2 regions of the Bradyrhizobium sp. UFLA01-814 genome follow, and region 2 is predicted to be linked to the other one. Evidence: riboswitches for the same ligand, from Rfam matches in the RefSeq annotation. Region 2 holds a riboswitch; the other holds the start of a gene.
The links. Region 2 has a riboswitch for glycine ahead of PMN64_RS10225 (D-amino acid dehydrogenase). Riboswitches for the same ligand answer to the same signal wherever they lie in the genome.

Region 1: it holds a riboswitch for glycine, as region 2 does, so the genes downstream of both, gcvT (glycine cleavage system aminomethyltransferase GcvT) here and PMN64_RS10225 (D-amino acid dehydrogenase) in region 2, are expected to answer to the same signal.

Annotation. Positions count from the first base shown of each region.
Region 1 is NZ_JAQOSR010000076.1:13,756-28,399, forward strand. It holds gene PMN64_RS22795 (PAS domain-containing protein) at 1-486, shown strand, start outside; gene PMN64_RS22800 (glutathione S-transferase family protein) at 603-1,295, shown strand; gene PMN64_RS22805 (hypothetical protein) at 1,523-1,708, shown strand; gene PMN64_RS22810 (class I SAM-dependent methyltransferase) at 1,923-2,717, shown strand; gene PMN64_RS22815 (TrmJ/YjtD family RNA methyltransferase) at 3,087-4,286, opposite strand; gene PMN64_RS22820 (alpha/beta hydrolase family protein) at 4,602-6,329, shown strand; gene PMN64_RS22825 (NADP-dependent isocitrate dehydrogenase) at 6,456-7,670, shown strand; gene PMN64_RS22830 (DUF3455 domain-containing protein) at 7,707-8,207, shown strand; gene PMN64_RS22835 (cyclic nucleotide-gated ion channel) at 8,301-9,551, opposite strand; gene alaS (alanine--tRNA ligase) at 9,563-12,250, opposite strand; glycine riboswitch at 12,453-12,541, shown strand; gene gcvT (glycine cleavage system aminomethyltransferase GcvT) at 12,683-13,828, shown strand; gene gcvH (glycine cleavage system protein GcvH) at 13,848-14,213, shown strand; gene gcvP (aminomethyl-transferring glycine dehydrogenase) at 14,370-14,644, shown strand, end outside.
Region 2 is NZ_JAQOSR010000024.1:24,245-38,888, forward strand. It holds gene PMN64_RS10160 (family 16 glycoside hydrolase) at 336-998, shown strand; gene PMN64_RS10165 (sulfite exporter TauE/SafE family protein) at 1,115-1,849, shown strand; gene PMN64_RS10170 (DUF3126 family protein) at 1,977-2,189, opposite strand; gene cysE (serine O-acetyltransferase) at 2,340-3,167, opposite strand; partial or broken gene PMN64_RS10180 (hypothetical protein) at 3,350-4,741, shown strand; gene PMN64_RS10185 (alpha/beta fold hydrolase) at 4,745-5,497, opposite strand; gene PMN64_RS10190 (hypothetical protein) at 5,544-6,677, opposite strand; gene PMN64_RS10195 (zinc-finger domain-containing protein) at 6,912-7,157, shown strand; gene PMN64_RS10200 (FAD-dependent monooxygenase) at 7,165-8,367, shown strand; gene PMN64_RS10205 (twin-arginine translocation pathway signal) at 8,402-8,836, opposite strand; tRNA gene PMN64_RS10210 (tRNA-Leu) at 9,061-9,147, shown strand; gene PMN64_RS10215 (ABC transporter substrate-binding protein) at 9,755-11,374, opposite strand; gene PMN64_RS10220 (M20/M25/M40 family metallo-hydrolase) at 11,639-12,769, shown strand; glycine riboswitch at 12,861-12,967, shown strand; glycine riboswitch at 12,971-13,085, shown strand; gene PMN64_RS10225 (D-amino acid dehydrogenase) at 13,152-14,510, shown strand.

The DNA.
Region 1 (14,644 bases), on a different contig from region 2:
CGCGGGCGGCTGGATGCCCTCATGCGGGCCAAGGACCTTATACGTCCGGGGATCATGGGTACGGAAGCGCATAGCGAACGGACGACGGTGGACGAGGTCGTGCGAACCGTCATGCAACCCTATGACGACGGCTCTTGCGACCGCATCATGATCGGCGGCCCCGATGTGCCTGTAGGCGTGATGGCCGTAACGAGCTTCGCCCTTGCGCTGCACGAAATCGCGACGAATGCAGCCAAATACGGGGCACTCTCGGAGCCGAGCGGGGCGATCCGTATCAAATGGGAGACGCAAGGCGGCGACTTGCATTTTGAGTGGGATGAGACCGGCGGGCCCATGATTGCCGCCCCGCCGCAAGCCGCCGGCTTTGGCAGCGTACTCACGGAGCGCAGTATTGCTGGTCAGCTCGGGGGCAAGATCGAATACGACTGGCGGCAGAACGGCCTCAAGATAAGGATCAAGGCTCCTTTGGATCGCCTTGGGGTTTGAGGACAGAAAGGGACGACAAGGTTTCTCCTCCTTGTGGACCTTGATGGAAGTCGCGGGGCTCGCCTAACTGGCGCATCTGAGATAGCCTGCGGCGCCCTTGAACGTGACGAGCCGCCATGCTCACGCTCTATTCCTATCCGCCGTTGTTCGGCGTCGCCGACAACAATGGCTATGGCCTGAAGGTATTCGCTTTCCTGAAGCTCGCCGGCGTGCCGTTCCGGCACGAGCACATCTTCGATGCGTCGAAGGCGCCGCGCCAGCAACTTCCTTATATCGTCGACGGCCGTGACACTGTCGGCGACAGCGAGACCATCCTCGCCTATGTCACCGGAAAATATGGTGTGACGCTGGATGCCGCGCTGACGCCGGCGCAGCGCACGACCAATCTCCTCGTCACGCGGACGCTCGACGATCTCTACTGGGTGATGTCCTATTCGCGCTGGCAGGATGCGCGCTACTGGCCGCAGTTCCGCGATGCGCTCAAGCGCGAGCATCCGGGCCTCACCGACGACGGCTTGATGAAGGCCAAGGAGTTCAACGCCCGGCGCTATTACTACCAGGGCATCGGCCGCTTCGAGCCCGACGCCGCGATGGCCCGCGGGCTCGCCGATCTCGCCGCACTGGCGAGCCTGATCCCGAGCCGAGGCTATGTGCATGGCGACAGGCCGACGACCATCGATGCCGGCATCTATGGCTTCGTGGCCAACATCTACTTTTACGACATCAAGACGCCGTTGAAGGACTTCGTGGTCTCGCACGAGGCTCTGGTACAACATTGCCGCGCCATCCACGCGGCAGTGAGCAAGTGAGCCGGGGCCAACTCAACCTCTAACTCGCAACAGTGACCTTCGCGGCCGGGAGCGAACTGGCGGTTGCTCGGGCGTAGCTGGATATATCTGCGCTGGCGTGTCGCAGCCGGCCTCTCACAAACAGATCGATTTCAGGGTAGTATCCCGTCCTTGAGCTAGCTGCGGAGCCGGTCATGGCTTCAAAATTGTCTTCGGGCATTTTCGCGTCAGTACTCGTTGGAGCAGCAGTGCTTTTGATTGCAGGTCCGCCACCTGCATGGGGCCTGCTGTTGCTCGGCTCCTTCGCACTGGCGGCACTCTACATCGTCGCGAGGATGAGGTCGCGCTACGATCCGCTCGATCCACGCTTCGGCAGCTGCATCCCTCCGATGTCCAGGCCGAAAGGCAGCGGCGCCAATGACTCCACCACCTGAGCGCTGTCCAGCATCGATCAGATGCGGATCGTGCGAAGACGTCCTGATGGCCTGAAGCCGACATGGGAAGTGCGTCGGCTGCGGTTCGCATTCCATTTGGAATTTTTTGCAGTTTGTTTCAGGCGACACTCCGTCGGATTTTCAGCACCAGGAGATTGATCAAATGCAGACGCCTACCGCACCCCCCCGAGGGGCAGAGTTTTGGAACAGCACCATGGGGCACTCATGGGTTTCGCAGCAAGCCGTGATCAGCGATGTCTTCACGTCAGTCACCAGCGTCAGCTTGGGTGCCGCGGCGGCAAAGCGGGGTGAGCGCGTCATCGATATCGGATGCGGCACCGGTGACACACTGTTGGCGTTCGCCAAGGTTGTTGGTCCGTCAGGTGCTGTGCTGGGTGTCGATATCTCGGTCCCGATGCTGGATCTGGCCAGGCATCGTGTCGCCGAGGCAGGACTTGGAAACGTGACTTGTGCGCTGGCCGACGCGACGATCTACGGCTTCGAACCGCGCTGGGCGGATCTGGTGTATTCGCGCTTTGGCCTGATGTTCTTCGATGACCCGGTCAGGGCCTTCGCCAACATCCGCAGCGGCATGAAGGCGGGCGGGCGGCTGGTGTTCGTCTGTTTTCGCACCATGCCGGAGTCGCCGTGGTTTCGCGTGCCGATCGAGGCGGCACGACCGCACGTGCCGCCTCAGCCGCCGCTCGATCCATTGGCGCCTGGGATGTTTTCTTTCGCGCGCGAGGAGCGCGTTCGCGGCATCCTGACCGAGGCGGGATTTCACGACATTGCGCTCAAGGCGGCCGACGTGCCGATCCATGGCGGCGACATCGCGCAAAGCATGGCCTTCATCACGCAGGCCGGCCCGCTGCCTGCGCTGCTCGAGAATGCCACGGACGCTCAACGTCATCGCGCCATAGAAGCGGTACGCAACGCGCTCGCCGCAAGCATCGGAGCGGATGGGCGCGATCTGCATGTGGGTCTGTGGCTCGTGTCGGCGCTAGCCTAGCGAGATGCTGCCTTCGGGATTGTGAGGGCAGATATCACGCCATCCGCGCCGCACCGCGCCTGCGGTCGGCACTCGGCTTTCCCTTCGCCCTCTGTAATCAGAGCGGCGAAACGAAGAGCAAAGCTCGGGCGAAGCGCGTCGCGAGAACGTGGATGTATGACTCACCGGCCGCGCAACAAACACAGTGTCGTCCCTGCGAAAGCAGGGACCCATTACCCCAAATCTCAATTGTTGCGCGACGCTGCGGCCACGATCCCTTTCACAATCCAATGCGGTGGTTATGGGTCCTGGCTTTCGCCAGGACGACGTGTGGAAAGAGTCGCTTACTCGAATCCCGTTCTTGCTCCGCGGACAGAGCAATTGCGTAAGCTAGCGCCCCTGCTGCAGCCCCGCCTCCAGCCGCGCGAGTTCGCCGTCGAGATCGCGCTCGACTTCGGCCACGTGCATGTCGACGACCCGATAGTCGCGCGCCTCGAGCCAGGCTCTGCGCTTGGCGCGGTCGGCTCCGATGGCCTCGCTCTCGTTCGGGTTGACCAGTTCGATCGCGAGCCGGTGCACGAAGGAGACGAAGTCGGGGATGTGGCGGCCGACCGGGGTCTGGCGCTTGAACTGGCCGGCGAAGCGGCGGTCCCGTGTCAGCGCCTGCCACAGGATCCGTTCGGCGTCGGTCGGATTGCGGCGGAGCAGCCGGGCGAGCCCGCGCACGGTGCTGCTGCTGTCGGCGGTCGCGCCACCCTGCCCCTGCTCGGCGAGCAGCGCCCGCAAGCGCGTCGCCTGGGCGCCGTCGAGCACGCCGCCCTTGGCCGGGCCCTTGCGGCCCTCGGCGATCGCCATCACCACGCCGTGCAGCGTGTGCATGTCCTGCTTGGTCGGATCCATCCTCGTGAAGATGTTGCGCAGGTTCACCAGCATGGTGTCGCGCTTCTCCGCCGGCCGCAGGAACTCGACCTTGTCGAGCTCGGCGACGAGGTTGTCGAAGAACGCCTGCATCTGGTGCTGGGAGGCCGGCTCGGACCGCTCGGGCATCGCGAACGGCAGCGTGCCCGCGGTCGACAGCTTGAACCACTCGTACCCCATCAACAGCACCGCCTGCGCCAGATTGAGCGAGGCGAAGCCTGGATTGACCGGGAAGGTGATGATGCGGTTGGCGAGCGCGACCTCCTCATTGGTCAGGCCGGCGCGCTCGCGCCCGAACAGGATGCCGGCGCCGCCGCCCGACGCGACATGACCGACGATCTCACCCGCCGCGCCCTCCGGCCCGACCACCGGCTTGGCCTGGTCGTGGGCCCGGGCGGTGGTCGCAAATACCAGCGTGAGATCGGCGATCGCCTGCTCGACCGTGTCGAACAGCTCGACAGAACCGATGATGTGGTCGGCACCGGCGGCGGCACGCTGGGCGGCAATGTTCGGCCAGCCGTCGCGCGGGTTGACGATGCGCATCCTCGACAGCGCGAAGTTGCCCATCGCGCGCGCGGCCATGCCGATGTTCTCGCCAAGCTGCGGCTCGACCAGGATGACGACGGGACCGGCAAGGTCGTGCCCTGCCTTGGTCTTGTCGGTGCCGGACATCTCACTTCACTTTCTGATTCAACGTCTGAAGATTTTGAATCAGCTTCCAAAGCGGCTGATTCAAAATCTCAAGCAGGGGCCCAAGACCGCATCGACCAGCTTTGCACCGGTTTTGCGCGGGACCATTTTCTCCAAGGAGATAACAGGGTTAGCGGCGTTTGCGAATCCTCAATCGGAATCCCAATCGCACGAAGCGAAGGCTGCCGCTTGCGCGCACTTGGCCTTCGGATAGGCTATCAACCACAACCAAAGCGAAGCTGTAAAGGCACGCTTGAGATGCCGGTTTCAACGGCGAGGCACCTTGGGGGGACGACGATGCGGGGCAGATGGACGCTGGCGATTTTGGGCCTGATCTTGATCGTGGCGGGGGGCCTGCTCGCCCACTTCACGCAGACCGCCGGCGGCATCCGGATCGAGGATGTGCGCTTCAAGGGCGCCAAGGGCAATACCATGAGCGCCCTGCTCTACATCCCGCCGAATGCCACGCCGCAGATCCCGGCGCCCGGCATCCTCGCCGTCCACGGCTATATCAATTCGCGCGAGACCCAGGACGGCTTCGCCATCGAGTTTGCCCGCCGCGGCTACGTGGTGCTCGCGCTCGACCAGACCGGCCACGGCTATAGCGACCCGCCCTCCTTCGCCAACGGTTTTGGCGGACCTGACGGCCTTGCCTATCTGCGCAGCCTCCAATTCGTCGACAAGGAGAATATCGGGCTCGAGGGCCATTCGATGGGCGGCTGGACGGTTCTGGCCGCCGCAGCAGCGATGCCCAACGACTACAAGTCGATGGTGCTGGAGGGCTCGTCCACCGGCAAGCCGTTCGCCGCCGAGGGCACGGCGAACTGGCCGCGCAACACCGCGCTGGTGTTCGCGCAGTACGAGGAATTCCCCGACCTGATGTGGGGCGTCCAGCTCGCCCGCGACGTCACCCAAAGCCCAAAGCTCTGGGCGCTGTTCGGCACGCAAGGCGCGGTCGAGCCGGGCAAGGTCTATGGCGATCCGGCTAGCGGCACCGCGCGGGTGCTGTACACCCCGGCGATGACCCATCCGGCCGAGCACATCTCGCATGAGGCGATCGGCTACAGCCTCGACTGGTTCGCCAAGACGCTGAAGGGCGGCACGCCGCGCCCGGTCGACGACCAGATCTGGTTCCGCAAGGAGATCGGCACGCTCATCGCCCTCATCGGTTTCATTGCCTTGGTCATCGGGACGTTCGACGGGCTGCTGGAGGCACCGATGTTCTCCGGCCTGCGGCTGCCGGCGGTCGCCGACGGCACCATGCCGCCGCATCAGGCCGCGAGCGGCCGGCGCTGGACGACGGCGTTCATCCTGTCCGCCTTCATCCCGGCGCTGACCTATTACCCGGCCTTTGCGCTGGGCGGCACCTTCGTCACCCCGAGCGCGTTCCTGCCGCAGGGCATAACCAACCAGATCCTGGTCTGGGCCGTCATCAACGGCCTGATCACGCTCGCCCTGATGCGGTTCGCCCCGAAGCGCGCCAGCCGGACCGGCCTTGTCGGTCAATCGGTCGTGATCGCGCTGGCTTCGGTCGCGGTCGGCTATGCCGCGCTGTGGCTCGCCGACCTCGCCTTCAAGATCGACTTCCGCTTCTGGATCGTCGCACTCAAGTTGATGAGCGCGAAGCAATTCCTCATCTTCCTGATCTATCTGATTCCGTTCACGGCGTTTTTCGTCGTGGCGCTGCACGTGCTGCACCGGAATTTCTCGACCATGGATGCGCCGCGCGGGGCGCTGTACCTGACCAACATCCTGGCGCTGACGTTCGGTTTCATCGTGTTGCTGGTGCTGCAATACGGCACGCTGTGGCTGACCGGGAAGCTGTTCAACCCGGTCCCGGACCCCGGTTTCGTGCCGCTCTCGACCATCGTCGCGATCCAGTTCGTGCCGCTGCTCGCGATCGTCGCCGTGATCGCGACCTTCACCCGGCGGCGGACCGGATCGAGCCTGCCGGGGGCCCTGATCGCGGGCCTGTTCGTGACCTGGTACATCGTCGCGGGGACGGCCACTCAGGTCCCATTTTAGGTGAAAAGATGGGCTGAAAGTGCATAACCCCTCCGCTTCCGCCCGCCCCCGGGCGGTGCTATAGCGCAGGCATCTTTTCCATCCCCGCCGTCAAAAGCGCGCCGTTCCCAAGAGGGCCTCCCCGTCATGGCAAAAATCAAGGTATCCAACCCCGTCGTCGAGCTCGATGGCGACGAGATGACCCGGATCATCTGGCAGTACATCAAGGACAAGCTGATCAACCCGTTCCTGGATGTCGAACTGCTCTATTTCGATCTGGGCATGGAATACCGCGATGAGACCAACGACCAGGTGACCATCGACGCCGCCGAAGCCATCAAGAAGGTCGGCGTCGGCGTCAAATGCGCCACCATCACCCCCGACGAGGCCCGGGTGAAGGAATTCGGCCTGAAGCAGATGTGGAAGTCGCCGAACGGCACCATCCGCAACATCCTCGGCGGCTGCATCTTCCGCGAGCCGATCATCTGCAAGAACGTGCCGCGCCTGGTTCCCGGCTGGACCAAGCCGATCATCATCGGCCGCCATGCCTATGGCGACCAGTACCGCGCCACCGACATCAAGTTCCCCGGCAAGGGCACGCTGTCGCTGAAGTTCGTCGGCGAGGACGGCACCGTGATCGAGAAGGAAGTGTTCAAGGCGCCCGGCGCCGGCGTCGCGATGGAGATGTACAATCTCGACGACTCCATCACCGATTTCGCCCGCGCCTCGTTCAACTACGGCCTGATGCGCAACTACCCGGTCTATCTGTCGACCAAGAACACGATTCTGAAGGTCTATGACGGCCGCTTCAAGGACATCTTCCAGGACGTGTTCGACCGCGAGTTCAAGAAGGAATTCGACGCCAAGGGCCTGACCTACGAGCACCGCCTGATCGACGACATGGTGGCCTCGGCGCTGAAATGGTCCGGCGGCTATGTCTGGGCCTGCAAGAACTATGACGGCGACGTGCAGTCCGACACCGTGGCCCAAGGCTACGGCTCGCTCGGCCTGATGACCTCGGTGCTGCTCACCCCCGACGGCAAGACCGTGGAAGCCGAGGCCGCCCACGGCACCGTGACCCGCCACTACCGCGAGCACCAGAAGGGCAAGGAGACCTCGACCAACTCGATCGCGTCGATCTTCGCCTGGACCCGTGGCCTCGCCCATCGCGCCAAGCTCGACAACAACGAGGCGCTGGCGAAGTTCGCCACCACCCTGGAGAAGGTCTGCGTCGCGACCGTCGAAGAGGGCTACATGACCAAGGACCTCGCGCTCCTGGTCGGCGCCGACCAGCGCTGGCTCTCGACCACCGGATTCCTCGACAAGGTGTCCGACAACCTCGTGAAGGCGATCGCGGCCTGAGGCCGTCATCCTGGGAAGACAGGTGCGAGCATGACCATGGCCCTTGTCAGAGCCGTCGTGCTCGCATCGTTCTCCCTCACCGGGTCGGCGGCATTCGCTGCCGGTCCCCTGCCCGACGCCGTCGCGGCGCCCGGCGAGTCGGCGGTTCTGTCGGTCCATGCCGAGGGCGTGCAGGTCTATGAATGCAAGCCGGTCACCGACGGCAAGCTCGCCTGGTCGTTCCGCGAACCGGTCGCGACCCTGATCGCCGATGGCCGCACGGTCGGCCGGCATTATGCGGGTCCGAACTGGGAGCATGTCGACGGCAGCGCCGTGACCGCCCGCACCGCCGGCAGCGCACCCGGCGCAACGCCTTCCGACATTGCCTGGCTGAAGCTCGAGGTGATTGCCCACCGCGGCAACGGCCTGCTCTCCGGCATCGCAACCGTGCAGCGGATCAACACCTCGGGCGGCGAGCTCAGCGGGGCCTGCGACAAATCAGGCGCGCTGAAGGGCGCGGCATATTCGGCGGATTACGTGTTCCTGCGACGGGACTGAGCGTTTTCGAGCGAAGTGGATACCGGTCCGCGTGAAGAAGACGCGCCAAACGAAGAATCGAGAGCCTCGTTCCGATTCAATCGGAATGAGGTTCTAGTCGCGGATGCCGCCGTCGGTCTCGCGCGGCGCCTGGGCGATCTCCGCGGCGGCCAGGTCGCCGCCGGCCGCGAGCGGATCGGCAAGCCGCGCCTCCGCGGTCTCCCGGACATGGGCGGCGAGCGCCGGCATGCGCTCAATCAGGGCATGGAAGTCCTGCGCATCGAGCACCAGGAGCTTGGTCTTGCGCGTCGCCGTCACCGTGCCGGAGCGGCTGGTCCGCCGCAGCAGCGCGATCTCGCCGAAGAACGCGCCGTCGGAAAGCCGCACAAGCTGGCTCGGCAGGTCGATCTCGACCTCGCCCGCGGTGATGAAATACATCGATGACGCCGCATCGCCGCGCCGCACCAGCACCTCGCCGGCCTCGATGGTCTGCGACCGCAGCAAGCGCATGATGTCGGAGATATCGGCGGCGTTGAGATGTGAGAACAGCGGCACCCGCGCCAGCATGCCCCAGGTCACGACGAAGTCGCGGCGCCGGACCTCGTCGGCGAACGCGGTCGAGATGATCGCGACCGGCAGCGCGATCATCGCGAAGCCGACCACGATCGCGACCACCGTGACGGTCCGGCCGAGCGGCGTTATCGGGACGACGTCGCCGTAACCGACGGTGCCGAGCGTCACGATCGCCCACCACATCGCCTGCGGCATGGTGCCGAACTTGTCCGGCTGCACTTTGTGCTCGATGGCATAGAGCAGCGAAGCGAACAGCAGCACCGCGCCGGTCAGGATCACGACGCAGCCGAACAGCGTGCGCCGCTCGGCATGCAGCGCCGCCAGCAGCGAGCGCATCGCGGTCGAGTAGCGCACCAGCTTGAGGAAGGGCAGCATACCGAACAGCACCAGCGCGGTCTTGTCGCCGATGGCAAGCGCGATGGCCGACGGCAGGAAGGCGAGCAGATCGATCACGCCGAGCGCCGAGAAGACGTATTCCAGCCGCGCCCGCGCCGGCGTCATGTCACGCAGCGAGTGGCCGACCACGCTCCAGAGCCGCGCGCTATATTCCAGCGCGAAGGCGATGACCGCCGCGATCTCGATGGTCGTCAGCAGCCAGCCGAACTGCGCGTCGATCTCGGGCACGGAGGCCAGAATCGCCGCCAGCACGTCGACGGCGATGATGGCGACGATGAGGCGGGCAAACCGCAAGCCGCCCGAATGCGGCAGATCATCGCGTTCGAGCAGCTCGTAGAGACGGTCACGCAGCCCGGGATCGCTGATCGTGGGCTTGAGCGGAGCCGTCGCCACGATCAGCCTCTCCGTCAGGCGCCGGCCGATGCCTGTTGAGTCATGGCCTGTTCGATCGCCGACAGCGCGGCATCGGCCTTGGCGCCGTCGGGCCCGCCGGCCTGCGCCATGTCGGGCCGGCCGCCACCGCCCTTGCCGCCGAGCACCTCGGAGCCCTTGCGCACGAGCTCGACCGCGTTGAACCGCGCGGTCAGATCGGCGGTGACGCCGACCACGATGCCGGCCTTGCCGTCCTCGGTGACGCCGACGATCGCGACCACGCCCGAGCCGATCTGCTTCTTGCCGTCGTCGACGAGACTCTTGAGATCCTTGGTCTCGACGCCCTCGACCGCGCGCGCGAGCAGCTTGACATCGCCAACCTCGCGAACGGCTGAGGCGGCGCCGTTCGACGCACCGCCGCCACCCATCGCGAGCTTCTTGCGGGCGTCAGACAGATCGCGCTCGAGCTTCTTGCGCTCCTCCATCAGCGCGGCGATCCGCGCCGGGACGTCGTCGATCGTGGTGCGCAGCTCCAGCGCCGCGGTCTTGGCCAGCGCGATGGTGTCGTTGGCGTGCTTGCGCGCGTGATGCCCGGTCAGCGCCTCGATGCGGCGGACGCCGGACGCCACCGCGCCCTCGCTGGTCACCGAGATCATGCCGATGTCGCCGGTGCGGCGGACATGGGTGCCGCCGCAAAGCTCGACCGACCAGCCGAGCGCGTTCTGGCCGTGATCGCGGGTACCCTTGCCCATCGACACGACACGAACCTCGTCGCCGTACTTCTCGCCAAACAGCGCGCGGGCGCCGGCCTCGCGGGCATCGTCGACGCCCATGACCCGGGTGGTGACCTCGTCATTCTCCAGCACGACATCGTTGGCGATGTCCTCGATCCGGGCGAGCTCTTCCGGCGTGATCTGCTTCGGATGCACGAAGTCGAAGCGCAGCCGGTCCGGCGTGACCAGCGAGCCGCGCTGGGCGATGTGATCGCCGAGTACCTGGCGCAGCGCCTCGTGCAACAGGTGCGTCGCCGAATGGTTGGCGCGGATCGACGAACGCCGGGCGTGATCGACCTCGAGCTGCAGCGCGGTGCCGACGCCGAGCGTGCCCTGCTCCACCGTGCCGAGATGCACGAACAGATCGCCGGCCTTCTTCTGCGTGTCGGTGACGCGGAACTTGACGCCCTCGCCGGTGAGCACGCCGGTGTCGCCGACCTGGCCGCCGGACTCGCCGTAGAACGGGGTCTGGTTCAGCACGATCGCACCGCTCTCGCCGGCTTTCAGGCTCTCGACCTCGGCGCCGTCCTTGATCAGCGCAGTCACCGCGCCTTCCGCGCTCTCGGTCTCGTAACCGAGGAATTCGGTCGCGCCGAGCTTCTCGCGCAGCGGGAACCACGTCGCCTCGCTCGCCGCCTCACCCGAGCCTGCCCAGGAGGCACGCGCCTTCACGCGCTGCCGCTCCATCGCGTCGGTGAACGACGCCTGGTCGACACTGATGCCGCGCGACTTCAGCGCGTCCTGCGTCAGATCGAGCGGGAAGCCGTAGGTATCGTACAGCGTGAACGCGGTGTCGCCGTCGAACATGTCGCCCTTCTTGAGGCCGGCGCTCTTCTCGTCGAGGATCGACAGGCCGCGCGCCAGGGTCTTGCGGAAGCGCGTCTCCTCCAGCCGCAGCGTCTCCTCGATCAGCTTCTCGGCGCGGACCAGATCCGGGTAGGCCTGGCCCATTTCGCGGACCAGCGCCCAGACCAGGCGATGCATCAGCGGCTCGCTCGCGCCCAAGAGCTGCGCATGGCGCATCGCGCGGCGCATGATCCGGCGCAGCACGTAGCCGCGGCCCTCGTTCGACGGCAGCACGCCGTCGGTGATCAGGAACGCCGACGAGCGCAGATGGTCCGCAATCACGCGGTACGACCCAACGTTCTGCTCGTTCGGACCGTGCCCGAGGGTGGACGCGGCGGCATCGATCAGATTGCGGAACAGATCGGTCTCGAACACGCTCTCGACGCCCTGCAGGATGCAGGCCATGCGCTCCAGCCCCATGCCGGTGTCGATCGAGGGACGCGGCAGCGCCACGCGCTCCTCCTTCGTCACCTGCTCGTACTGCATGAACACCAGGTTCCAGAATTCGAGGAAGCGATCGCCATCCTCCTCCGGGCTGCCCGGAGGTCCGCCCCAGATGTGCTCGCCGCGGTCGATGAAGATTTCGGAGCACGGACCGCACGGACCGGTATCGCCCATCGCCCAGAAATTGTCCGAGGTCGGGATGCGGATGATGCGGTCGTCCGACAAGCCCGCGATCTTCTTCCAGTAGCCGGCCGCCTCGTCGTCGGTGTGGTAGACGGTGACCAGCAGCTTGTCCTTCTTCAGCCCGAAATCCTTGGTGATCAGATTCCAAGCGAGCTCGATCGCCCGCTCCTTGAAGTAATCGCCGAACGAGAAGTTGCCGAGCATCTCGAAGAAGGTGAGATGGCGCGCGGTGTAGCCGACATTGTCGAGGTCGTTATGCTTGCCGCCGGCGCGCACGCACTTCTGCGACGTCGTCGCGCGCTGATAGGAGCGCTTCTCGACGCCGGTGAAGACGTTCTTGAACTGCACCATGCCGGCATTGGTGAACATCAAGGTCGGGTCGTTGCGCGGAACCAGCGGCGACGAGGCCACGATCTCGTGGCCGTTCTCCTTGAAGAAGTTCAGAAAGGTCGACCTGATGTCGTTGACGCTGCTCATGTTCATCCAATCGGAAAAAGGGGCCGGCCAGCCGCAAAAAGGCGTCATTTTCCGGCCGAACGCTTTTAGACATTGCCAGCTGCGGTGTCCAGAAACTGTGCAGGCGGATCATGGGCTTGCCGCGGCAGCACAAAGCCCATTGGATAGTTGCTGCAGCTGCGTTGACAGTCTTGGTGGCGCCGTGTTTTCTACCTACCTATACCTAGTCACGTCGGGAGAGACCGGCCTTACCGCCGGCGCCGAAGGAGCAACCGCCCCGGAAACTCTCAGGCAAAAGGACCGCGTGACGTCTGACATCTGGAAAGAGACGCTGGGGTTCGCCCCGATGCGTCCGCCGACGGGATAATACTCTCAGGCACAGCGACAGATGGGGCTTTCTGCAGGTTTCTCAAGGGGAAATAGGTCCCCGACGGGAACCGCGAGGGCCCTGTGATGCTTGCACGCGAAACTTCCCCGCTGAAACAGACCCCGCTGCACGCGCTGCACCTGGCGCGCGGCGCCAAGATGGTGCCGTTCGCCGGCTACGACATGCCGGTGCAATATGCGGCCGGCGTGCTGAAGGAGCATCTGCACACCCGCAAGGAAGCCGGCCTGTTCGACGTGTCGCACATGGGCCAGCTCGCGCTGAAGGCCAAATCCGGCAAGGTCACCGACGCTGCGCTCGCGCTTGAAAAACTGGTGCCGCAAGACATCGTCGGCATCGCGCCGGGACGGCAGCGCTACGCGCAATTCACCAACAATGACGGCGGCCTGCTCGACGACCTGATGGTGGCGAATTTCGGCGATCACCTGTTCCTGGTGGTCAACGCCGCATGCAAGGCCGAGGACGAGGCGCATCTGCGCGCTAGCCTCGCCGACGCTTGCGAGATCGTATCGCTGGCCGACCGCGCGCTGATCGCGCTGCAGGGACCGAAAGCCGAATCGGCACTGGCGAAACTTTGTGCAGATGTCAGTTCGATGAAATTCATGGACGCCGGTCCGCGCCGCGTCGGCGACGTCGACTGCTTCGTCTCGCGCTCCGGCTATACCGGCGAGGACGGCTTTGAGATTTCCGTGCCCGCAGACAAGGTGGAAGCCGTGGTCACCGCGCTGCTCGACAATCCCGACGTGTTGCCGATCGGGCTCGGCGCGCGCGACAGCCTGCGGCTCGAAGCCGGGCTGTGCCTCTATGGCCATGACATCGACACCACGACGACGCCGGTCGAAGGCGCGCTGGAATGGTCGGTGCAGAAGGTTCGCCGCAGCGGCGGCGCCCGCGCCGGCGGCTTCCCCGGCGCCGACAAGATTCTGGCGCAGTTCGCAGATGGCGCCGCGCGCCGGCGGGTCGGCCTGAAGCCCGACGGCCGCACCCCGGTGCGCGAAGGCGCCGCATTGTTCGCCGATGCCGCCTCGACCGAGCAGCTCGGCAAGGTGACCTCGGGCGGCTTCGGCCCGAGCCTCAATGCGCCGGTCGCGATGGGCTATCTGCCGACCGCCCTTTCCGCCGTCGGCACCACCGTTTTCGCCGAAGTGCGTGGCCAGCGGCTGCCGCTGAAAGTCGCCGCCACGCCCTTCGTCCCCAATACCTACAAACGCTAAACGCCAAAGGATCGATCCCATGACGACGCTGTACACGTCCGACCACGAATGGCTCCGCATCGAGGGCGACGTCGCCACGATCGGGATCACCGATTACGCGCAGTCGCAGCTCGGCGACGTCGTGTTCGTCGAACTGCCCAAGGTCGGCCGCAGCCTGAAGAAGGCCGAGGCCGCCGCGGTCGTCGAATCCGTCAAGGCCGCCTCCGACGTTTACGCACCGATCACCGGCGAGGTGGTCGAGGTCAACGACGCGCTCGCCGCCGAGCCCGCGCTGGTCAATTCGGACGCCGGCGGCAAGGCCTGGTTCTTCAAGATGAAGATTGCCGACAAGGGCGAGCTCGGCGGCCTGATGGACGAGGCCGCCTACGCCGCGCACACCGCCTGAGAGAATGAAGCAGATTGCCACCACACACTCACTGTCATCGCCCGACTTGATCGGGCGACCCAGTACGCCGCGGCCCTTCAGCTCAATCACTGATGTCCCGGCGTACTGGATACCCCGCTTTCGCGGAGTATGACGGCTGACAACGAGGACCACGTCATGAACGCGCCCTTCAAGCCGATCAACGAAGCCGCCACCGATTTCGTCCGCCGCCACATCGGACCGTCGCCGCGCGACATCAACGCGATGCTGGAGACGGTCGGCGCCGCGAGCCTGCAGGCGCTGATGAATGAAACGCTGCCGGCCTCGATCCGCCAAAAGGCGCCGCTCGATCTCGGCCGGGCGCTGAGCGAGACCGAGGCGCTCGCGCATATGAGTGAGCTCGCCGCGCAGAACCAGGTGTTCACCTCGCTGATCGGCCAGGGCTATTCCGG
Region 2 (14,644 bases):
TTGCGCGGGCTTCGGAAGACGTCGATCCCTACCTCCGCATGGTCAGACGAACTCGTCGCCGGCCAACCGCAACATTGGTCCGGGTCAACTCGGCTTGGCCGCGACAACCGCGCCGATCAATCTCTGATCGCCGTCTGCTACCGGAACGGAACGAAAATCCGGGATGGAGTCCTCATCGCGCTACGCGCAAGGAGGATCGCGGGATTCGACCAAGTGTCCCCGTCCGGTCGAGCCTCCCGTTCAAGCGGCCGGGCTTTTCGAATGATCGACGCCTGGCAAGGTCGCATTTCACGACATCCGCACAGTGGAATTTTCGATCCGACGGGAGCCTAGAAATGCCTCATCCCCAACAACGCATGGCCATCGCCGCGGTTACGCTGCTTCTCCTGGGAGTGAATGACATGCCGAGCCACGCAATTGGATTTGAGAATGCCCAGATCGGCGTTGCGCCGGCGGGCTGGACCGCCACCGTCACAGGGTCTGGCGATGCAAGATGGACGGTCGAAACCGATGCGACGGCGCCGTCGAAGTCGAAGGTGCTCAAACAATCCGGCCGAGCGACCTACCCGCTGCTATTGAAGGACGACACCAACATCAAGGACGGCTTTGTCGAGGTCAAGTTCAAGGCTGTCGCGGGCTCGCAGGACCGCGCCGCCGGCATTGTTTGGCGAGCGAAGGACGCGAACAACTACTACGTGACCCGCGCCAATGCACTCGAGGACAATGTCGTGTTGTACAAGACAGTGAACGGCGTCCGAAGCCCGCTCGACATCGTCGGCCGAAAGGGAGGCTACGGAATCAACACCAAGGTGCCGTCCAACAACTGGCACACGCTGCGTGTCGACTTCAAAGCTTCGCACTTCATTGTATCTTTCAACGGCAAACAATTGTTCGAGGTGGAGGATTCCACATTTGGCGATGCAGGCAAGGTGGGGCTTTGGACCAAGGCCGACAGTGTGACGCTATTTGATCAAATCACCTACGGAGAAGCCAAATAGGTAAGCTGGCGTTCAGTGGGTGACCGCCCAATCAGCAAGCTCGGGGATTCGCACCCTCCCCATCAGATGGGACCATCCATCCAAGTGTGCGTCACCTCATTTTTGGGGAACGACCGGTGGATGGAACGAGTCTTGTTCTTTTTGTTATTGCCGCTTTTGCCGGCGGGTTCGTCAGCGGCTTTTCGGGATTTGCGATGGGGCTCGTCGTGTCGGGTGTGTGGCTGCACATCGTCACGCCGGTGCAAACCGCGGCACTGATCGCGGGTTACGGCCTGCTGACGCAGGGCTACGGCATCCTGAAATTGCGTCAGGCGTTCAACTGGCACGCGATCTGGCCGTTGTCAGTTGGCACGACGATCGGCATCCCGGCCGGTGTGGTGCTGCTCACCTATCTCAGCGCGGTCCATCTGCAATTCGGTGTCGGCGCATTGCTGGCACTCTACGCGATCTACAGCCTGACACGGCCGGCGTTCAGGCCGGTGAAGATCGGGGTCGCACCGGACATCGCGATCGGTCTCGTCAACGGATTGGTCGGCGGACTCACCGGGCTGGGTGGCGTTGTCTCGACCATCTCGTGCCAATGGCGCGGCTGGACGAAGGACGCGCAGCGCGCGGTGTTCCAGCCGGTCCTGTTCGCCGCCTTTGTGGTGATCTCGATTTCGATGGGCGTTACCGGCGCCTTCACGACGGAAACCGTCAAACTGTACGGGCTGGGTCTGCCATTCCTTCTCGCCGGCCTCTGGAGTGGCTTCACGCTGTACGGAAAGATCGATGACGAGATGTTCCGCACCGTGGTGTTGATACTATTGCTGCTCGCCGGCCTGTCGCTGATCGTGCCCGCATTGGCTTGACGCGGTACCTCACTCACGTTCTTGAAGCTGGCGACCGGTGCGGCCAGATCCGTCGATCCGCGCCGCGCGCACCAACGGGCTCCGGCGCTCAAGCGACGGAGCCGGCCGGCAACGCTGCTGTTCAGCCCTACTCGGCCAGATCCTCTTCCAGGATCGCCATCTGGAACTGGAACGAGCGATCGTCGTCCTCGTCGTCGACGAACAGCACGCCGATGAACTCCTCGCCGATATAGACCTCGGCCGAGTCATCCTTCTTGGGCCGCGGCACCACGCGGATCTTGGGATTGCTGAACACGCGTTTGAGATACGCGTCGAGCTTCCTGACTTCCTGAACGTCCACGGCCGTCTCCAATCGGGTCGATGATTTTCGGGGGAGTTTTAGGACGAGACGGCAAAGATCGCCAGAGCCTTTTCAGGCTTTGGCGACGTGATGTTGCGCACACGACTCTTGTTTGGGCACGTTTTCGCCGCGATCAGAAAGCGAGTGAAATCAAAGCCCGATCGCGCCGAGCATCTGGTCCATGGTGCGCGACGGCTCGGCACAGCCGGCCTCGCCGACGATTTTCGCCGGCACGCCCGCGACCGTGACGTTGTGCGGCACCGGCTTGACCACGACCGAGCCGGCCGCGATGCGCGCGCAATGACCGATCTCGATATTGCCGAGGATCTTGGCGCCGGCGCCGATCAGCACGCCGTGGCGGATCTTCGGATGGCGATCCTCGTTCTCCTTGCCGGTGCCGCCGAGCGTGACGCCATGCAGAATCGAGACGTCGTCCTCGATGACCGCCGTCTCGCCGCAGACGAAACCGGTGGCATGATCGAGGAAGATGCCGCGGCCGATCCTGGCGGCCGGGTTGATGTCGGTCTGGAACACCGCCGAGGAGCGGCTCTGCAGATAGAAGGCAAAATCCTTGCGGCCCTTCTGATAGAGCCAGTGCGCGAGACGATGGGTCTGCAGCGCGTGAAAGCCCTTGAAGTAGAGCAAGGGATCGATGAAGCGCGAGGTCGCGGGATCGCGGTCATAGACGGCGACGAGATCGGCGCGAAACGCGTTGCCGATATCGGGCTCATCGCGCAGTGCCTCGCCATAGGTCTGGCGGATCAAATCGCCCGACAGCGCGGCGTGATCGAGCCGCTCGGCAATGCGATGGACCACCGAATCTTCCAGCCGCTCATGATGCAGCACGGTCGCATAGATGAAGGATGCGAGCTCCGGCTCGCGCCGCAGGATGTCCTCCGCCTCGCCGCGGATTCGATCCCAGATCGGATCGAGCGCCGCGAGCTTGCTCGCCTGCGGATTGACCTGATGAACTGCCATAGCTGCTCTCGCAATTCGGTTGTTCTGATGTGCGTTATAGCACGATGGACCCAGCGCGTCCCGGGATGGCTCAGTACGGTAAACCCCAGCCGAACACCCCCGGGCCGGCGTCTAGGGGAATTGGTCGGGATTTTGCCGAAATCAAGCCGTGCTTCTGCAACTATTGGCGGATTTCGTCCCCAGTGTGGTTTTGGGCATGGTCGGCCCCAATAATAGGGGGAAACATCATCAATACCCAGAGTTTAGGTGCCCGCCTGACCGATGCACGGTCGGTCTGGATCGCGACCATTGCCATCCCCCTCCTCCTGCTCGCCCCTGCCTTCTGGAACGGCTATCCGCTGCTCCAATGGGATACCGGCGGCTATCTGGCGCGCTGGTATGAGGGCTACCTGGTGCCGAGCCGGTCCACTGTGTTCGGCATCTACCTCCATGTCGGCGAGACATCGGATTTCTGGCTCAACCTCGGCATCCAGACCCTGGCGACGCTATGGATCCTGCAGCTGACGCTGCGCGTGCTCGGCCTCGCCCGGCCGGTCCGGCTGATCGCGATCAGCCTCGCGCTGACCGCAACCACCGCTTTGCCCTGGCTGGACAGCATGCTGCTGACCGACATCTTCGCCGGCCTTTCGGTGCTCGCGCTCTTCATCCTGATCCTGCACGGCGAACGGATTTCGACGCTGGAGAAGGCGGTGCTGTTCGGGTTCATCGCGTTTTCCGCCGCCACGCACAGCGCGACGCTGGCGGTGCTGCTCGGCCTGTGCTGCGTCGGCTGGATGCTGCGTCCGTGGCTCGGGCGGCGCATCCCGGTCGCGAGCCTCGTACAAGGCAGCCTGACCACCGTCGCCGGCGCGGCGATGCTGCTGGCGGCGAACTTTGCGCTGTCCGGACAGCTGGCCTGGACGCCCGGCGGCTATGGCGTCGCCTTCGGCCGCATGCTGCAGGATGGCATCGTCGCGCAATATCTGCACGATCATTGCGCGACGGAGAAGCTGAAGCTCTGCCCCTATCGTGACGAGTTGCCGCCGACCGCCGACGACTTCCTGTGGGGCCACAGCATGTTCAACGCGCTCGGCCGCTTCAAGGGACTGAATGACGAGATGGGCTACATCGTGCTGCGCTCGCTCGCCGAATATCCGGAATGGCAGGCCAAGGCAGCGCTGACGGCAACCGCAGACCAGCTCATGCATGTCGCGACCGGAGAAGGCTCCAATGGCTGGATCCCGCATACCTACGGCATCATCGAGCGCTACATTCCCAAACAAATCGCGCCGATGCGCGCGGCGCGGCAGCAACGCTGGCACCTCGACTTCACCGCGATCAACCACATCCACGTGCCGGTCGCGCTGGGCTCGATGCTGCTGGTCGTCATCCTGTTCGGCCGCGGCCTGTGGCAGCGGCGGCTCGACGATCTGACGCTGCTGGCGGGCACGGTCACGCTCGCCTTGCTCGGCAATGCCTTTGTCTGCGGCGTGATCTCGGGACCGCACGACCGCTACGGCGCGCGCATGGTGTGGGTCGCGACCTTCGTGGTGCTGATCGCGGCCGCGCGCGCCTTCGCCAAAGATGAAGCCGACGATCTATTTTCGCCGCGACAGGAAGTCGATGACCCCGGTCTTGTAGACCTTGTCGCCGACCGCCCGCATGTGATCGCGGTTCGGAATGTCGAGCACCTCCGACCCCGGAATGATCCGGCCGAGCGCTGACGCCGAGCCCGCGATCTCGTCCTTGCTGCCGACCGCGATCGAGACCGGCACGCGGATGCCGGCCGCCTCCTCGCGCGTCATCAGGCGGCGCGAACCGCGCAGGCAGGCGGCGAGCGCGCGGCGGTCGGAGCGGGTCTGGTCGGCAAAGGCGCGGAAGGTACGGCCGACCGGGTCGGTGACATCGTCGAGCGACGCCGCCTCCAGCGCCAGCGCGACCGTCTCGCCGGGGCCGCCGCCCTCGATCAGTCCGATGCCGATCCCGCCAAGGATCGCCGAGCGCACCCGATCGGGATTCTCTCGCGCCAGGATCGCCGTCATCCGCGAGCCCAGCGAATAGCCCATGATGTCGGCGCGCGTGATTCCGAGATGGTCCATCAGCGCGATCACGTCGCTGGCCATGGTCGCGATCTCGTACTGCGCGGCATCGTAGAGCTTGGCGGATTCGCCGTGGCCGCGATTGTCGAGCGCGATCACGCGACGGCCGGCCTTGACCAGATCCGACACCCAGGTCGGGTAGATCCAGTTGACGTTCTTGCTCGAGGCAAAGCCGTGCACCAGCACGATCGGTTCGCCCGCGCCTTCGTCGATATAGGCAATTTCAACATCGCCGTGATGGAAACTCGGCATCATCCATTCCGTTTCTTCTTGGGATTTGCGACAGGCGATCGCAAGCCTAACCCTGGGCGGGCATACTCGCCAAGGTAGGCTGAGCGGCCATCTGCCGCTTCAGGCGCAGCGCCTTGCTTCGTCTGAGCCACCAGGCGGTGGCCCGTTCGGTGGTGGCCTTGATCGACGACAGGAAGCCGAACAGCGCCAGCAGCGCGCCGAACAGCCACATGGTCAGATTGAATGCGCCGGCGGCCAGCAGCAGCGCACCGCGGCCGAGCAGCTTCAGGATCGCACGGGTCTGGCCGCCCTTCGCCTCGGCGATCCGCGCCGCCCGCGCGATCTCCTTCGGGTTCTCGGCGACCTTCAACGTATCCCGCGCAGCGCGAACCCCCGCCGCTTCGCCGATGCGCCCGACGTCCTTGGCGACGCGCACCAGCGCGCCGGCCTTCTCGGCGCGGAAGGCCGCGCGGATCGCGGTTGCGGTTTGCACCGGCCGCAGCACCGAGCCGGATACGACCGCCTCGCGCAGCGCGGGCTGGTCGACCACCTCGCGGGTCGAACGCCCGGCCCATTCGATCATCCCCTCGCTGAGCCGCCCGGCCTTGCGCGTATCCTTGACCAGCGTCAGCCCGGCGCGCAGCGGCCCGGCGCCGCCGACCGACACATAGGTGGCCGCGGTCACCGCAAGCCCGGCGGCCGCAAGGCCGAGCACCAGCTGGTCGGTGTCCTCGCCCATCACGAGGTGCTTGCCCTCGCGCACGACGTCCCTGACATCGCCGAATACGAACAGGTCGCCGGCGACCGTGCCGGACAGGCTTGCGACATCGTCGGCATTGCCGGTCACGAGGCCGGTGGCGAAGCCTTTGGCGAAATGCATGGTGGATGATTGCTCGGCGCGCGCGTCATCGACGCGCTTAGTAAGATCATCACCGAGCGCGATGTTCTTCTCGCCGGCGAGTTCGACAAAGCTGGCCGCAAGGTCGGCATCGCCGGAGGCCAGCGCCGCCTCAATATTGTCGGAGATCAACGCCGGGTTGTTGCGCAGAACGGAATTGAGCCTGATGTCGGCGAGCGCAGCGGGATCCTCCCGCGCCGCCAGCACGGTGCCGGCGTCACGGGCGTGCGGCCAAATAGCCGCGCCCACGGCAGCACTTGCTGCCACGCCGACCACCGCCAAGCTGACGCGCACCCGATTCATTCCGCTAAAACCTCTAGTTTTATTCGCCTTGGAGATAGTGTGCCGTTTTTGCGACACAACGGCTCCGACCAAAGGAGGGCTTCTCTGGGACGACAAGATTGTGTCGAATTTGCATGAGCAAATGAGCCATCGGGGCTCTAGGAATCAACTGTTCCCGCCAGTATGGTGCGCGGCATTTCGCGATGCCGCATGCTGTTGATTGCGTCTGCCCATCGTTGCCATCAAGGTGAGAATATGTCCGACCACGTCGTCCCGCACTTCCATAACGATGCCGGTGTCTCGGTGATCGAAATCGGATCGCAGGAGTTCATGTGCGTCGGCGCCAACCCGCCGTTCGACCACCCGCACGTGTTCCTCGACCTCGGTAACGACAGCGAGATCATCTGCCCGTACTGCTCGACGCTCTATCGCTTCGCGTCCGACCTCGCGGCCGGCGAAGCGCGGCCGCCGGAATGCGTGCTGAAAGACAAGGTCGCCTGACCGCTCCGTGGCGCTGACGCGAACCGTCATCGTTGCAGGCGCCGGGATCGGAGGACTGACGGCGTCGCTGACACTGGCGGCACAGGGCTTTCGCGTCGTCGTGCTGGAGAAGGCCGAACGGCTCGAGGAAGCCGGCGCCGGCATCCAGCTCTCTCCCAACGCCAGCCGCATCCTGGTCGAGCTCGGGCTCAAGGAACCGCTTGCGCAGCGCGCGGTCACGCCTGAATCCGTCAACATCCTGAGCGCGCGGGCCGGTGGCGAGATCGCACGGATGCCACTTGGCCAAGCCGCCGAGTTCCGCGCCGGCGCACCCTATTGGGTGATCCACCGCGCCGATTTGCAGGCCGCGCTGCAGGCCGCCGTCAACGACCATCCCGATATCGATCTGCGGCTCGGCTGCCAGTTCGAGGATGTGACCAAGCATGCCAGAGGCCTCACGGTCGTCCAACGCCGCGGCAATACACGGCAGGAGGAATTGGCCGTTGCGCTGATCGGTGCCGACGGCATCTGGTCGTCGGTGCGCGGGCATTTGTTTCCGGATGTACGGCCGCAATTCTCCGGCCTGATCGCCTGGCGCGGCACGCTGGACGCCACCGCCCTGCCGCATGAATACACCGCACCGCGCGTGCAGCTCTGGATGGGACCGGACGTGCATCTCGTCGCCTATCCCATCTCGGCCGGACGCCAGATCAACGTGGTCGCGATCGTATCGGGCACCTGGAACCGGCCGGGCTGGAGCGAGCCCGGCGACATCAACGAGATCAAGGGTGCATTCGCCACCGCGCGCTGGCCCGCGACGGCGCGGATGCTGATCGGCGCGGTCGACGGCTGGCGCAAATGGGCGCTGTTCACCCTGCCCGACATCGGCCGCTGGAGCGAAGGCGCGGTGACGCTGCTCGGCGATGCCGCGCATGCGATGCTGCCGTTTGCCGCACAAGGCGCCGGCATGGCGATCGAGGATGCGGCCGTGCTCGCCAAGGCCTTGAGCGAGAGCACCGGGGAAAACACCGCAGGCATTCCCGCCGCGCTGAAGCGCTACGCACGGGTGCGGCGCGGACGCGTATTGAAAGTGCAGCGCCTGGCGCGACAGCAGGGCCGCATCTATCATTTGGGCGGACCGGCGGCGATCGCGCGCGATCTGGCGATCCGCGCCATCGGTCCGGAGCGCATGTTGGCGCGGCAGGACTGGATCTACGACTGGCGCGCCTGAGCTCGGCCAACCGTCTCGTTCTGGAAACGCCGGCCTAGTGGACGAGGCCCCGTGGCGCGCGCGGGCCCTTCGCCGCCGGCGTGGGAGCAGCGGGGGCAGCGGCCGCAGGCGTGTCCGGCGTGCTTTCATGGCACCTGCCTTTGCGCCAGGCCTCATCCGCCAGCTTCTGCTGGGAGTGGATCGAGATCAACTCGTTGCGATAGACCATCTCGGAGACGACAGTCCCGCCGACGCCGGTCTCCGCCTTGGCCATCAATTTTTCCTGATCCGCCGCGCGGGTCTTGAGATTGCTGCGCTCGTTCTCGAGCTGCTTGCAATCATAGAGCTCATATTTGGCGGGATCGGCGAATGCCGACGGCACGCTGTCGCCGATCTGCGCGCAGCCGGAAACGCCCGCGGCCGAGGCGAGCAGCGCGATGACGGCCGCCGCGCGCGGCAGCTTCGGGCGGCGTGGGAAACGAACAGACATTCAGCTTTCTTAACCGGACAGTGTTGAGATTGCCTAAAGCAGCCACCGGTGTCCGGATTGAGGCTCAATCGCGGCGGCGCGCTGCTTATCCCAATGCTCGGCCGCCGAGGCAAATGGAATTGCGGGCGGCCGCTTAAGCCTTTGAAAGCTCACCTGTTAGCACTGGATAATGACAATTCCACTCCGCGCCCAAACGCGCTAGAAATCGGCGCGCCTGGCGCAACGCGGACGTGGCGGAACTGGTAGACGCAAGGGACTTAAAATCCCTCGATGGCAACGTCGTGTGGGTTCGAGTCCCACCGCCCGCACCAGCCTTCGCATGCCGTGCACGGACCCACCAGGCGGGCCAGCATCGCGATGCTCGCCGCCTCGTGTTTTCCGGCTGTGGCGTGGTTCACACGCCGCGATCGCTGACCATCGTAGTCTTCCCGCATTGGAAATTCCGGCCGCTCATTTCGCGGCCGTCGCATTGCGAAATCAATTTGGTCGGAGATCGGCGATGGAGATTGCAAACTGCAATCGGATTGCAAACTGCAATCGGATTGCGAAGAGCAATCGGATTGCGACCGGTATTGGACCGACGCAGCTCACGAGCTTGTCGAGCCCGAGCAGTATGAGACCAGACCACGGCGATTAGCGGTCGCCGGTTCGGAACTCATGCACTGGATATTCGTTGTCATGCCGCAATTGGAGCATGACGATGCCGAACGACGATCCATCCGCGCAGCGCGCAACCGAACAATGCGATCAGCGCAAGGAGCGCCCCTCCCCGCCGCACAGCGCGCCACCAGGCGGGCCACCGCTTAGCGACGGATTGGAGCAGCTTCGCGACAGCCACACCTGACAAGCGACAGCGAAAAGAAAAAGAAAAATGGCCGGGACAAGTCCCGGCCATTCGTTTTGCGTTGAGCCGCAAGCTTATTCGGACTTGTCGATATTCCAGAAGATCGGCGTCGCCGGGCCGTCGAGCACGCCGGTGAGCGACTTCCGCCAGGCGCTCGGAATGGTGTACTGGCCGAGCGGAACGTAGATCACCTGATCGTAGGCCTCGGTCTGGATTTCGGTGGCGATCTTCTTCTTTTCCTCAGCCGAGCCGGCGCGTGCGAATTTGTCACGCAGCTCCTCGATCTTCGGGTCTTCGGCCCAGCCGAACCAGCCGCCATTCTTGCCGCGCCCGGTGATCGACGCGTTGACGATCGGATCGGAGACGTCGGCCGCGACCCAGTTGGTGAAGAACATGTTCCAGCCGCCTTCCTTCGGCGGCTTCTGGCTGGCGCGGCGGGTCACCACGGTCTGCCAGTCGGTGGCCTGCAGGTCGACCTTGAAGCCGGCCTCGCGCAACTGCTGCGCGGCCACGACCGGCTGGGCCTTCAACGTCGTGACGTCGCCCGGCGCCATGATCACCACGGGGGTGCCGTCATAGCCGGACGCGGCGAGCGCCTTCTTGGCTTCCGCGAGGCCGTTGCCCTTCACCAGCGTTTCGGCCCCGACGTCGGTCTCGAGCGGCGTGCCGCAGACGAAGAAGGCGCCGCAGATCTTCTGGTACTTGGCGTTGCCGACCAGCGCGTCGAGCACGTCCTTCTGGTTCATCGCCAGGAACGCAGCCCGGCGCACCTTCGGATTGTCGAACGGCGGATAGAGGAAGTTCATGCGTCCGAGGGTCTGGAAGCCGAACTTGTTCAGGACGTCGATCTTGAGATCCGGATTGGCTTCGAGCACCGGCAGCATGTCGAACGGAAGGTTCTCCATGAAATCGATGTCGCCGGATTGCAACGCGTTCACCGCGGTCTGTGCATCGGCCATCGTGACCCACTCGACGCGGTCGACCTTGACGACCTTGCCGCCCGCGGTCCAGCTCGCCGGCTCCTTGCGCGGCACGTAGTCCTTGTTCTTCTCATAGACCGCCTTCACGCCCGGCTGGAATTCCGCCTGCACGAATTTGAACGGTCCGGAGCCGATCTGTTCCGGGATCGGCTTGTCCGGCGGCGTCTCGGCAAGACGCTTCGGCATCATGAACGGCACGCGCGACGACGGCTTGCCGATCGATTCCAGCACGAGGCCGTAGGGTTCCTTCAGCTTCAGCGTGATGGTCTTGGCGTCGGTCGCCTCCAGGCTCGCGACGAAGTCCATCAGCTTCTGGCCCATGCCGTCGACCTTGCCCCAACGCTGCAGCGAGGCGACGCAGTCTTCCGCGGTGACCGGCGCGCCGTCGTGCCACTTCAGGCCGTCGCGCAGCGTGAACGTATAGGTCAGCTTGTCGTCGGAAACTTTCCAGTCCGCCATCTGCGGCTGGATCTTGAAATTGGAATCCGTCGCCAGCAGCGTGTCATAGATCATGTAGCCATGATCGCGGGTGATGTAGGCCGTGGTCATGATCGGATCGATGACGCGCAGATCCGAGTGCATCACCGCGGTGATGGTCTTGCCCGCAGCCATCGCCTGCGGTGCGAATGACAATTCCTGCGGCGCGAACGACAGCGCGAGCGCCGTCAACGCGGCCGCTAGCGTGCGGTGTTTCCAACGCGAGATAGGGAACATGCAATCTCTCCTGACGTGTAACTGGTCAAAGCCGGCTTATTCGTTATGCATGCGGTTCGTTATTTAGGCGAACTAACATGCTGTATGGCTTGTGAAATCGAGACTTGCACCAAGCGCCAAGCGCGTCAATCGGTTTCAGGCCGCATCGGACGTACACAAACGAATGAGGCCGCACGCCAGATTTTGGCTTTACAAAATCGTCGGCTGAGATTTTCGTAACGCCGCGCGATGCCGGCGCCGTCAGAACAACAAGAGAGAAAAACGATGAACCCAGCCAATCTCCCCTTTGATTCCGAAACGATGCTGCAGGGCCTGCGCAGCTGGGTGGAATGCGAAAGCCCGACCTGGGACGCGGCCGCGGTCGAGCGCATGCTCGATCTCGCCGCCCGCGAGATGGCGATCATGGGTGCGACGATCGAGCGCATCGCCGGACGCCAGGGCTTCGCGGGCTGCGTCCGCGCCCGTTTCCCCCATCCGAAACAAGGTCAGCCCGGCATCCTGATTGCCGGCCATCTGGACACCGTGCACCCCGTCGGCACCATCGAGAAGCTGAAGTGGCGGCGCGAAGGCAACAAGTGTTTCGGGCCGGGCATCTTCGACATGAAGGGCGGCAACTACCTGTCGATCGAGGCGATCAGGCAGTTGGCGCGCGCCTCCTTCACGACACCGCTGCCGATCACCGTGCTGTTCACCCCCGATGAAGAGGTCGGCACGCCGTCGACGCGCGACATCATCGAGGCGGAAGCCGCGCGCAACAAATACGTGCTGGTGCCGGAGCCCGGCCGGCCGAACAACGGCGTCGTCACCGGCCGCTATGCGATCGCGCGCTTCAATCTGGAAGCAACCGGCAAGCCCAGCCATGCCGGCGCGACGCTGTCTTCCGGGCGTTCCGCGATCCGCGAGATGGCGCGGCAGATCATCGCCATCGACGGCATGACCACCGAGGACTGCACCTTCTCGGTCGGTATCGTGCATGGCGGCCAGTGGGTCAATTGCGTCGCAACGACCTGCACCGGCGAAGCGCTCAGCATGGCCAAGCGCCAGGCCGATCTCGACCGTGGCGTCGAGCGCATGCTGGCACTGTCGGGCACCGCCAACGACGTGACCTTCAAGGTGACGCGCGGCGTCACCCGCCCGGTGTGGGAGCCCGATGCGGGCACCATGGCGCTGTATGAAAAGGCAAAAGGCCTTGCGGCGGCGATGGGTCTCGATCTGCCGCACGGCAGCGCCGGCGGCGGATCGGACGGCAACTTCACCGGCGCGATGGGCATCCCCACGCTCGACGGCCTCGGCGTTCGCGGCGCCGATGCGCATACGCTCAACGAATATATCGAGGTCGACAGCCTCGCCGAGCGCGGCCGCCTGATGGCGGCATTGTTGGCGACGCTGGACTGACATCGATTGCACTGCACAACACGTTGGCACTGCCGGACCGAAATTTAGCCTTGTCCATTTTTAAGGCTTCGCCTACGGTCCGGCCGTCCAACGCGACGATGCGGGAGAGATCGAAGCGACAACATTCGTGTTGTTGCCTTCGGCGCCGACGGAGCAACCGCCCCGGAAACTCTCAGGCAAAAGGACTGTATCGTCAGGACGATCTGGAGAGAGACGAACATGGCCGCACATCAAGGGCCATGACGTCCACCGAAGGGGATAGTTCGCTTCTGGCCTCGGCCCGATGCGGATCAAGCTCTCAGGTACCGTGACAGATGGGGCGCCGAATGCCGGTTTCACCGGTGGTTCGGCGACTCTAACCCACGGGAGCCTGAAGACCATCATGCCACATATTGCGATCATCGGCGCCGGCATCACCGGCGTAACGACGGCCTATGCCCTGCTTGAACGCGGCTACAAGGTGACTGTCCTCGACAGGCATCGCTACGCCGCGATGGAAACCTCGTTCGCCAATGGCGGACAGCTTTCCGCCAGCAACGCCGAAGTCTGGAACAGTGCTGCGACCATCCTCAAGGGTCTGCGCTGGATGCTCAGAAGCGACGCGCCGCTGCTGATGAACCCGAAGCCGAGCTGGCACAAATATTCCTGGATCGGCGAGTTCGTCGGCGGCATCACGCGCTATCGCAGCAACACGATCGAGACCACGCGGCTCGCAATCGAAGCGCGCAAGCACCTGTTCTCGATCGCACAGCGCGAGAATATCGCCTTCGATCTCGAACGCCGCGGCATCCTGCACGTCTATCACGACAAGGCCGGGTTCGAGGCGGGCCTGCGGGTCAACACGCTGCTGCAGCAAGGCGGGCTCGACCGCCGGCCGGTGACCCCGGACGAAATCCGCGTCATCGAACCCGCGCTGCAGACAACCTGCTATGGCGGCTTCTTCACGCCGTCGGACGCGACCGGCGATATCCACAAATTCACGCGCGGGCTTGCCGACGCCTGCATCCGCCGTGGCGCGAGCTTTGTCCATGAAGCCGACGTCGACACGATCGCACGCGGCGATGACGGCTTCCGCATCGACTGGAACGAAGTTGCTTCAGATGATGCTGCGGTCGCGACGCGGCAGCAATTGCAAGCGGACGGGATCGTGATTTGCGCCGGCGTGGCGAGCCGCCACTTCGCCAGCCTGCTCAACGACCGCGTCAATGTCTATCCGGTGAAGGGCTATTCGATCACGGTGCAGCTCGATGCGCCGCAAAGCCGGAATGCGGCCCCAACCGTCAGCCTGCTCGATGAAGCTGCGAAGATCGTCACCAGCCGGCTCGGCGCCGACCGCTTCCGCGTCGCCGGTACCGCAGAGTTCAACGGCTTCAACCGCGACATTCGCGCCGATCGCATTCAACCGCTGGTGGACTGGGTGCGGCATCATTTCCCAAACATCGACACGTCGAAAGTCGTGCCATGGGCGGGTTTGCGCCCGATGATGCCGAACATGATGCCGGTGGTTCGCGCCGGACGGATTCCGGGCGTGTTCTACAATACGGGCCACGGTCATCTCGGGTGGACGCTGTCGGCGGCGACGGCGCAGATGGTGGCCCAGGCGATCGACGATTGGCACGACCTCGACGCGCCGCCGATGGCGCCGTCGTTCGGTGCCGGGCTCGATGTGCCCGCCGACGCGCGCAAAGCTGAAATCAATCCACCTTCCAGTGGACTGCTTCGAACTGCACCGGAGGAATAATCGCGGCCAACAGGACTGATTAGCTGCACCGCAAAAACCGCAGCACCGATGGCATGGGACTTGCTCAAGTTCTACCGTGAGTCTGCTACCATCTGTGCTACGGTCTGGTGTGCAACGGTCCCGCTGGGGACTTC